3 regions of the Bacillus sp. HSf4 genome follow, and region 1 is predicted to be linked to each of the others. Evidence: predicted binding sites of a transcription regulator. Region 1 holds the regulator's gene; each other region holds the start of a gene.
The links. Region 1 encodes Rex, which represses fermentation and respiration genes when NADH is low (regulators of the CRP and FNR family bind a similar motif). Its sites were predicted from a motif close to TTGTGAAATATTTCACAA; they were not measured.
Positions count from the first base shown of each region.

Region 1 (3,280 bases):
GCCTTTTTATACGTCAGAACAAACCGGATTATCGTTCCGATTTTCGCCCATGTCGCCATGAATACGCTCGTTGTATTGATTCAGACTTTCCAAGGGCCTATTGAAGAATATTTGGAACGGCTCGAGAAAATGCAATTGATTATTGGAGGATTTTTATGATGAGAAGCCCTGTGTTTTGGGGGGTCATTTATTTATTGACAGGCGTGCTGTTTACTTACCTGGCATCCACCTCACCGGGAGGCATATGGTCTTTTTACACCATTCTGTTGATGCTTTTCGCCGCCTATAATATCAGTATTTCCTTCAAAATGTTCGCCTTGTCGGGCAGAATGAAGCGAAAAAAATAAAGAGCCCTTTCGAGCCATTCCCTTTCCGCGGGAATGGCTCTTTATTTGCTCTGGTCTTTCAAAAACGCCTGGTTTTCCTCCTGGATGATCGTTTTTTGCGCCTGTCTGTAAGAGATTCTTGAAATCACGATACTGAGCTCATAAAGCAGCAATAAAGGCACAGAAACCATTAAATGAGACAATACTTCAGGCGGTGTGATGAGCGCCGCGATAACAAACAAAACAAAATAGGCGTACTTTCTGATTCTGGACAAAAACATGGGCGTCACCAAACCGAGCCTCGTGATAAACATGATCACGACAGGCATCTGAAACAATAAGCCAAAAGGAAGCGTTAATTGCAGCAAAAACTGAAAATATTCATGAATTCCGATGACCTGATTGACGTTCAAATCATCGGAGATCCTCGTCATAAAATCGACGACAAACGGAAATAAAATAAAGTAAGAAAAGGCAATGCCGCCTAAAAAAAGTATGATCGATACCGGAATATAGCTGAGCGTCACTTTACGCTCTTTTTGATACAGCCCGGGGCTGACAAAAGCCCACAGATGATATAAAAGAAGCGGCGAAGTCAAGACAGCGCCGATGATGAAAGCAAACTGCACATACACAAACAAAGGGTCAGTCAGCTTAAACGCGTTAAGCGTGAGCAGCTTTGCTTCATCCGTCTGCTGCAGATAAATGATCAGCGGCTTTGCCAAAAAAAAGCCTGCTGCAACAAAAACGACAAAAAAGAAAAAAATCATCATGAGTCGTCTTCGAAGTTCTGTAATATGTTCTACCAGCGACATTTCTTTTCCCTTCATAAATGTCATCCTATCTTACTGATCTTCCTTCTTTTTATCCGTATCGTCGTCAGCCAACCCTTTTGTCGCATTTTTAAATTCCCGCAGCGTATTTCCGGCCGCTCTTCCAAGCTCCGGAAGTTTTTTCGGGCCGAATACTAAAAGCGCCACCACGACGATTAAAATAAAGCTTCCAGGACCGATTGGCATCAATGCCTGCCCCCTTTCCTTTACTTTTAAGCTTCCCGTTTTTCACTTGTCATTCATTGAATAATGCTTCAGAAAATACACGAGTGACTGCAGTTCAACCGCCAAATCTATATGATGAATTCGAATGTGGTCCGGCACATTCAAACGAGCCGGCGTAAAATTTAAAATCCCTTTAATGCCCAGCGCGACCAGCCTGTCTGTGATGGATTGCGCGGCTTGGGCCGGAACCGTCAAGATGGCGACGGGAATGTCATCCGTCATATGTTCTTCAAGGGCGTTTAAGTCATAGACCGGAACGCCGCCCACCTCGGTGCCGATTTTATTCTCATTGATGTCAAAAGCCATGGCAATTTTCGTATTGTTGTTTTTGATGAAATTGTAATGGAGAAAGGCTGTCCCTAAATTCCCCACACCGATGAGTGTTACGTTTGTCATTTCATCCTGATCAAGCGTCTTTCTGAAAAAGGACAACAGATAATTGACATTGTAGCCGTAACCTTTTTTGCCGAGGGCGCCAAAGTAGGAAAAATCCCTGCGTATGGTAGCGGAATCGACCTTGACGGCATCGCTCAGCTCAGCGGATGATACACGCTGTTTTCCGGATGCATGAAGGTTTTTTAGAAAACGATAATATAACGGCAGCCGTTTTGCTGTCGCTTGCGGAATTTTTGAATGATCCATGTTCATAGACGATCCTCCATGTTTACATCAGCTTTTTCCTTTTTGTAGCCACCGTTTTTCCCGCCAGTCTTTTCGAGAAGACATGTCGGTCCTATCACCATTCCCTTATCCGCCGCTTTGCACATGTCATAGACGGTCAACGCACAGACGGAGGCGGAAGTTAACGCTTCCATTTCCACACCTGTACTCCCTCTCGTCTTGACTCTAGATTGAATATGCAGCACGCTTTTCTGTTCTTTTTCCTCCCACCGAAAGGCAATATCAACTCCCTTGAGCGCGATCGGGTGGCACATCGGGATGATGGCGGAAGTTTGTTTTGCCGCCATGATTCCGGCAACCTGAGCCACTGCCAGCACATCGCCTTTCCCGATTTCCCGGTTGTTGATTTTTTCATGTACTTCTTTATTCATGGACACACTTGAGACGGCTACTGCGGTGCGGACTGTAGCTTCCTTTTCACTGATGTCAACCATCCTCGCTCTGCCCTGTTCATTAAAATGTGTAAATTCATTCATGATCAAAACTCTCCTTATAACGATCATACACTATTTTTTTCGTTCTGTCTTTTTCTTTTGGTTAAAATCTTCCAGACTTCACTTAATTGTTTGCTGACTGCCGGTTGATAGGCTACACTTAAAATAGCAGACAAGAGGTGAAATATCATGATGATCTTGCAAGTCAATCAGCTCGCAAAATCGTTTGGGGCTGATACTATTTTAACGAATATAAAGCTGGAAGTCAGATCAAAGGACAGGATTGCGATCGTCGGACGCAACGGAGCCGGAAAATCGACTTTCTTAAAAATCATCGCAGGAAAGCTGTCATATGAAAAAGGTGAAATCATCAAGCCGAAAGATTTAACGATGGGCTACCTGGACCAGCACTCAGGGCTTGATTCAAAGCTGACGATTAAGGAAGAACTGCTGTCGGTATTTGAATTTCTCAAGAAAATGGAACAAGAGATGCGTTCGATCGAAGAGCAAATGGCGCATGCTGATCCGGGCAAGCTGAACTCTTTAATGAAAACTTATGACAGGCTGCAGCAGGAGTTTAAAGACAAGGGCGGCTACCAATATGAAGCCGAAGTCAGATCCATCATGCACGGACTTGGTTTTGCCGGGTTTGATGATAACGCCCGCGTTCAGGACTTGAGCGGAGGACAGAAAACGCGGCTCGCTCTCGGTAAAATGCTTTTGACAAAGCCCGATCTCCTCATTCTCGATGAGCCGACGAACCACTTGGACATCGACACGC
Region 1 is NZ_CP120679.1:685,504-688,783, reverse strand. It holds gene P3X63_RS03475 (CPBP family intramembrane glutamic endopeptidase) at 1-159, shown strand, start outside; gene P3X63_RS03470 (YdiK family protein) at 159-347, shown strand; gene tatC (twin-arginine translocase subunit TatC) at 389-1,165, opposite strand; gene P3X63_RS03460 (twin-arginine translocase TatA/TatE family subunit) at 1,172-1,345, opposite strand; gene P3X63_RS03455 (redox-sensing transcriptional repressor Rex) at 1,388-2,032, opposite strand; gene moaC (cyclic pyranopterin monophosphate synthase MoaC) at 2,029-2,541, opposite strand; gene P3X63_RS03445 (ABC-F family ATP-binding cassette domain-containing protein) at 2,689-3,280, shown strand, end outside.

Region 2 (3,280 bases), 1.4 Mb from region 1:
TCCATACTTCTGATGATCCATTGTAATAGTAATGATGGCCGATGCCGATCACACCGCTGCCGAGCAGAAGTATCAGCTGAAAATAGAGCGCTCTTACGGTTGACTTTTTCGTCACCAAATTCATCTGCACCAACAAAAAGCCGATAACGACGACGGCGAAGACTTCAAAAATCCCTTCCACCCATAAATGGATGATCCACCAGCGCCAAAAATCGGACATGGTGATGCTTGTGCCCGGGTTGAACATAAAGGCGGCGCCGTAAAACAGCGGAATGGCGATGGCCGAATAAAACAGCAAATGAATCAAGCCGCCTTTATCAGATTCTCTTTTTAAACCGCGCTTAATGCCCCTGAAAACGATAAACAGCCAGATCAGCATGCCGAGCGCAAGAATGATCTGCCAAAAACGGCCGAGCTCGATATACTCCATTCCTTGATGGCCGAATAAGAACCAATTGTTCCCTAGATAGCCTTTTGCTCCGAGCCATTCACCGGCCATGCTTCCGCCGACAAGAACAATCAGCGCCCAAAACAGAATGTCGACAAACAAGCCTTGCCGCTTCGGCTCCCGGCCGCCGACAAGCGGAGCCACAAAAATGCCCATGCCAAGCCATGATGTCGCAATCCAAAAGATCGCCAGCTGCAGGTGGAATCCCTTTGATATGTTGAAAGGTAAAAGCTCTCTGATCCAATCGATGCCAAAGAAGCTGTCCGGCTCGATATAATAGTGGGCAAGTAATGCGCCGAGCATCGCCTGAACAAAAAACAGCACGGAAACGACGGCGAAATATTTCCCGGTTTTAACCTGTGACGCCGTAAGCGGCTGCTTTTCCAAATCAAAAACCGGAAACGCCCCTTCCTGATAAGCTTCCTTCATCCCAAGCTTATAACGGTAAAACACGAATAAAATGATGCCGATAAATAAAATGAGAATCGTGACGCTGGCGCCGCTCCACCAAACCGCGGCGAAAGACATCGTATTGCCGGCCTCTTCATCATACGGCCAGTTGTTCGTATACGTTATGTCATCGCCGGGCCTTAACGTGCTGGACAGCCATGCCGTCCAAAAGATAAAATCGGAAACCTGTGTGATCTGGTCCTCACTGTCGATCCATGCTCTAGCATGACTCGGCATATGGCTTTCCTTGATCAGCCCGGGCTCAAGCCCCCAGCCGTCGCCTTCTGTGAACACTTTACGGTAATGGGCGCGGACCTGCTCTAAACCATAGACTTGCGCCTCTGTCAGCTGCAGCTTGTCGGAAGCTGAATCATAGCGGTTTTTTCTCATTTCGCGAATGACTTGATCACGGATCACGTTTTGTTTTTCTTCAGACAGCTGTTTAAAGCTCTTTCCGTACCGCTTCTCCGCCTTAAAATTCTGCATCCCTTCCGTATAGATTTTCAGCGCTTCTGCTGTATAATCAGGCCCCATGTATGATCCGTGCCCTAAAATCGTTCCGTAATCCATCAGCGCATATTTTTGAAAAACGGCCTGCCCGCCTTTGATGGACGATTTTGTCATCAGCACCTCTCCGTTTGGGGCTGATGTTTCAAGCGGTCTTGGCGCAAGGGTCTTGAATATCCAATAGCCCCCTAATAACAGCACCGAAAAACTCACAATCAGCGTAAACACGAGAACAGATTTCAAAAAGCCGTTCTTTGCCGTCTTCTTCTCGGGTACCGTCTCCCTTTGAATTTCCATGATGGTTCACTCCTTTCTCAATTTGCATGTCCTAAGATACTGGATATTGAGAGTACCGGTTGTGAACCAGATCACTTAAAAGATGGCAGATTTGTGAATTCAAAAAATCAGGCTCCCCTTATCAAAGGAAAGCCTGATGGTGCGGTGCGGCAAAGGCATACAACTAGAGCCTTTTCAGCCAATCTGAATCATGTATCAGAATCCCGCTTCTGTCGGCGGACAGCAGCTTTTTCTTTTTCATTTCATTCAATGTGCGGTTGATCGTTTCCCTTGATGTTCCGACCATATTGGCAAAATCCTGATTGGTGATCGGCAAATTGATATAGACGTCTTTTCCTTTTCGCACCCCGTGTTCAGCCGCTAACTTCTCTAAGGCGTGCATCAGCCGGTGCTGCACATCTTTGGAAATAAATCCTTGAATGCGTTCCTGCAGGTCAAGGATTTTTTTGCCCATCAGGTTCATAACCTTTATCGTCATCTCCGGATATGTCATGAGCAGATGATTAAAATCGTCAATCCGGATCACGATTAATTCGGTTTCCTGAACCGCTTCAGCCGTTGCCGGGTATGGGGAGCGGTCAAAAAAACCGACGTGCGGGAACATCTCTCCGCTTTGCAGAAGGGAAATGACTTGCTCATTGCCGTCTTCATCAATCTTATACGCTTTCACTAGCCCCGATTTGATGAAAAAAACGGCCTCCCGCTCTTCCCCTTCCATGAAAACAAACATTCTCGGCTGATATTTGCGCTTTGATGCGATCTGTTCAATCTGTTTGAACTCTTCGTCATTCAAATCGCTGAAAATCAGGAACTGCTTCAAAAATTCCATCGCAAACTCAATCCCTTCAAATGACTGCCTTTAAGCCCCCTGTCAAAGGCGCCTTTCCAGTGCAAAAAGCTCCTCTTCTATCGCCGCCGCTTTTTCTTCCACGACCTTGCGGCTGTCTTTTAACGCCTGATTGTAAAAGTAAGGACCAAGCTTTTCCTTGATAAATTCAAACGTCTGAATCGCCGCAATATCTCCGACGTCTTCTCCCCTCTCTTCAAGGTAAAAACGTTTGATCTCATTCATCATCGCCTGTTTTTCTTCCTGTGTCAGCTGTAAAAACACGCCTAGCACTCCTTTTTCTTTTCATGATAAACGAAAATGTTCATCAATGAACGACCTATTTTTGTGATTTTCTCATTTCTTTTGCCTGACCGCCTATTCAACACCATCTTATCATCTTGAACGTGTGATGTTGTTCACATTGTTTTTGAAAGACATTTTGTAAGATAAAAACATGCCAATGAAATATTTCATTTTTCTCTTTGAAAGGAGTATTCCCTAATGGTAAAACGTCAAAAAATGCAATTGCCGCTGCAGTCAATTAGTTTGGTGGCAGGATTTATGGTTTGGGTGTTGATTTCTTCCCTCATGCCTCACATTAAACAAGATATCGCTCTGACTGAAAGCCAAATCTCCCTCGTTACCGCGATCCCGGTCATCCTTGGATCCCTGCTCCGGGTTCCGCTTGGGTACTACACAAACAAATTTGGAGCAAGAATGACGTTTATGATCAGTTTTTTGCTGCTTCT
Region 2 is NZ_CP120679.1:2,071,106-2,074,385, reverse strand. It holds gene P3X63_RS10640 (nitric-oxide reductase large subunit) at 1-1,702, opposite strand, end outside; gene P3X63_RS10635 (Crp/Fnr family transcriptional regulator) at 1,866-2,531, opposite strand; gene P3X63_RS10630 (DUF2164 domain-containing protein) at 2,574-2,813, opposite strand; gene P3X63_RS10625 (nitrate/nitrite transporter) at 3,033-3,280, shown strand, end outside.
Region 2: a site for Rex is predicted at 1,762-1,779, ahead of P3X63_RS10640 (nitric-oxide reductase large subunit). Genes of this name have one in related genera too.

Region 3 (3,280 bases), 1.4 Mb from region 1:
CCCGGCGCCGACAATGATCATTGAGCGGCCCTCTGTGTCAATCGCATTTTGCGCGAATTCCCTTGCGATCTTGATCACCATTTCACTTTTAATGCCAGTAATCGGCTCTTGCCAAGCCGGTGTAAATGGTTCAGGATCATCAAATGATGCCGGGGTCTGTCCGCCGATTCCGCGGTTGACGCCATAGTTGGCGAGAGTCAGGTCGAAAACGGTGGAAACAAAGACTTCCTCGCCGTCCAGGATGACTTTTTTGATCGGAAGCGGTCTTTCGATCACCTTATTGCCTTCATGTGAGAAGTAAGGAATGTTGACCGTGCCGATCATATCTTCATGTCCAAGCATGGAAAGCCGAGGTGTGATCGGTTTTTCTGAATCCTCATCAACCATGCGCAAGTTCCATTTTCCTTGGCCGTCCCAGCGGGAGCCCATCGTGCCCTGCGGAATCGCAAATCCATCTGTGTCTTCGTCCCAAACGGCAGGCTTCCATTCATCGTGCTCTGTCGCACGCCCGATATCTTTAGCATGGAGGAAGCGGCCTGCTGTGAACGTTCCGTTTTCCTCTTTCAAAGTCACCAAAAACGGGAAATCGGTATATTGTTTTGCATAATCAATAAAACGTTCGGTCTTCTGGTTGACATAAAAGTCTTGCAGAATGACATGGCCCATCGCCATGGCCAGTGCTCCGTCGGTTCCTTGTCTGATGCTCAGCCAATCATCGGAAAACTTAGATGACTCAGCGAAATCCGGGCTGATCGAAATCACTTTTGCTCCTTTATAGCGGGCTTCGGCCAAAAAGTGTGCATCAGGTGTTCTTGTCAGCGGTACGTTGGAACCCCAAGTCATGATGTAGCCGGAGTTGTACCAGTCGCTGCTTTCGGGAACGTCGGTTTGATCTCCCCAAATCTGCGGTGAAGCAGGGGGAAGGTCGGCATACCAGTCATAGAAGCTCAGCATCGGGCCGCCGATCAGCGACATAAAGCGAGAGCCTGCCGCATGGCTGAGCATGGACATAGCTGGTATCGGCGAGAATCCGACATTGCGGTCAGGTCCGTATTTCATGACTGTATATAGAAGGGAAGCGGAAATCAGCTTTAAGACTTCGCTCCATTCGGCGCGGACAAAGCCGCCTTTTCCGCGCGCCTGTTTATAGGCTTTCGCTTTTTCAGGATTTTCGACAATCGATTTCCAGGCTTCCAACGGGTTTTTGTAAGTTTTTAGCGCCTCGCGCCACATTTGGATCAGCACGCCGCGGACATATGGATATTTGACGCGGAGCGGACTGTAAATATACCAGGAAAAGCTGGCTCCGCGCGGACAGCCGCGAGGCTCAAAGTCAGGCATATCAGGGCCTGTCGAAGGGTAATCAAGGCGCTGTCCTTCCCATGTGACAATGCCGTTTTTAACGTAGATATTCCAGCTGCAGGATCCGGTGCAGTTCACCCCGTGGGTGGAGCGGATCACTTTATCATGCTGCCATCTATTTCTGTATACATTTTCCCAATCCCGGTCTTCATAAGTGGTTTGGCTGTGATGATCAGAATGATGTTCTATAGGAGAGAAATAGTTTAATCTCCTGAAAAGTGGACTTGTTTTCTTTTTTTTCATGACTGTTTCACTCCTTTGTCGGTGCTGCTACCCTCACTATATACGGAGGAGAAGCGGCACCTTGTTAACTTTGTCACAATGTTGCTTCATTTCACGAATTCGTCACAATTTCAGGACGGCCTGTGAAAATGGGGCGGGGACTGAGGAATTAAAAAAGCCTGCTTCTTTAAGAAAAGAAAGCAGGCTGGGGCGCCGTTTTCATTCGCCTGTATCTAAAATTCTTTTTTCCCCGGTTATCTCCTGGATCGGGGCGATGTTTTGCGTGAATTCCAAAGTGCCGATGTAGTTGTTGTTTTCATCGCGTACGGCAAAGTAACGGATGAAAACATATTTATCTTTAAACTTGATCCAAAAATCTTCGACATCTTTTTTGCCCGATTTAAAATCGTCGAGAAGCTTGTTGACAATATGAACGCTTGCCGGTGGATGGCAGTTTTGGACGGTGCGCCCGATCACTGCTTTTGTCCTTGCAAAAATCCGTTCTTTACCGTGGGAAAAGTAGCGGACCACATCGTTTTCATCGATAAAGGTGAGGTCAACAGGAAGGTGATTCAGCATATGTTCAAGCTGTGTTACAGATAAAATACCTGTTGGAAGTCTGACATATCCGCTGGCTGTTTCTTCATTTATGTTGATCTGGTGCCGTTCAGGCTGCCAGACGGCTTCGGGGGCTGTCAGACAGTAGCCGATTTCATCGCTTTCCGCCGCGATTTTCAGCCATTCATCCTCGGTCAATGTCCGGAGGGCCATCGGCAGAAGAATATTCTCTTCTTTGTAGATCATTTCTGTGCCTTCATTGATGATAAAGCCGATCTCGCGAATGACGTCATCTTTTTTATCAGATGTGTAGTGTTCCAATAAGCGCTTGGCTTCTTTGATGCTTTTGCGGATGAAATCATCAACAGCCCACATCACTTGACTCGGCCCGTTGATCCCGTACTTTTCTAAGTAGGGGAAAAGGAGGTTTTCTTTTCTGCTGTAATGTTTGTCGACATCGGCCAGCAAATGTAAGTCTCCGATCAGCTTGTGTATGTTTTCCTGATTGTCTTCCTTTTCAAAACGATCGAGATGGAGCTGGATCTTAAAATTCAACAGAAGATCGAGTTCTTTATTTTCCTTTATAAACGTATGAACAGGATGGCCGGGCTCTTTGTCAGCCTCCGGTTTGTGAATATCGTCAATCGAACCTTTGAAAACGGAAGCGTGGACGGAACAGAGCTCCCGGATTTCTTCAGGCTTGATGCCTTCTTCCTTCATTAACGCCTGCTCCAATTGGGCGATTTCCTCGGCAGTGACAGATCCGAAAGCTTTTTTAAACCGCTCTTTTACCACTTCAAGAGATTTTCCTTTATGAAGGTCAATGATGATGTCTTTGAGCTGCTGTTTTTTTTCGCTTGACATTTCCCGATGTTCTTCCCGGTTGTTGATGAATTCGCTCATTGTTTGTCTCCTTTCCAAACGGGGTCAAATCCGTGCGCTTTTAATTTGTCTAAGACAAGCGTCAGGTCAATTTGTTTCATCCGCGCGCCCTTAGGTATTGTCATGATGCGCCCGGCGGTTTCAAGCATTCCCGGCTTTGTGATATGTTCAAAGCCGACGGCCTTCATCAAGGTTTTGATTTCAGGATGCTGTGTGCAAAGTTCATAAACAGACTCATTCAGATCAATGGTTTTCT
Region 3 is NZ_CP120679.1:2,063,340-2,066,619, forward strand. It holds gene P3X63_RS10590 (nitrate reductase subunit alpha) at 1-1,605, opposite strand, end outside; gene P3X63_RS10595 (DUF438 domain-containing protein) at 1,804-3,045, opposite strand; gene P3X63_RS10600 (DUF1858 domain-containing protein) at 3,042-3,280, opposite strand, start outside.
Region 3: a site for Rex is predicted at 1,667-1,684, ahead of P3X63_RS10590 (nitrate reductase subunit alpha). Genes of this name have one in related genera too.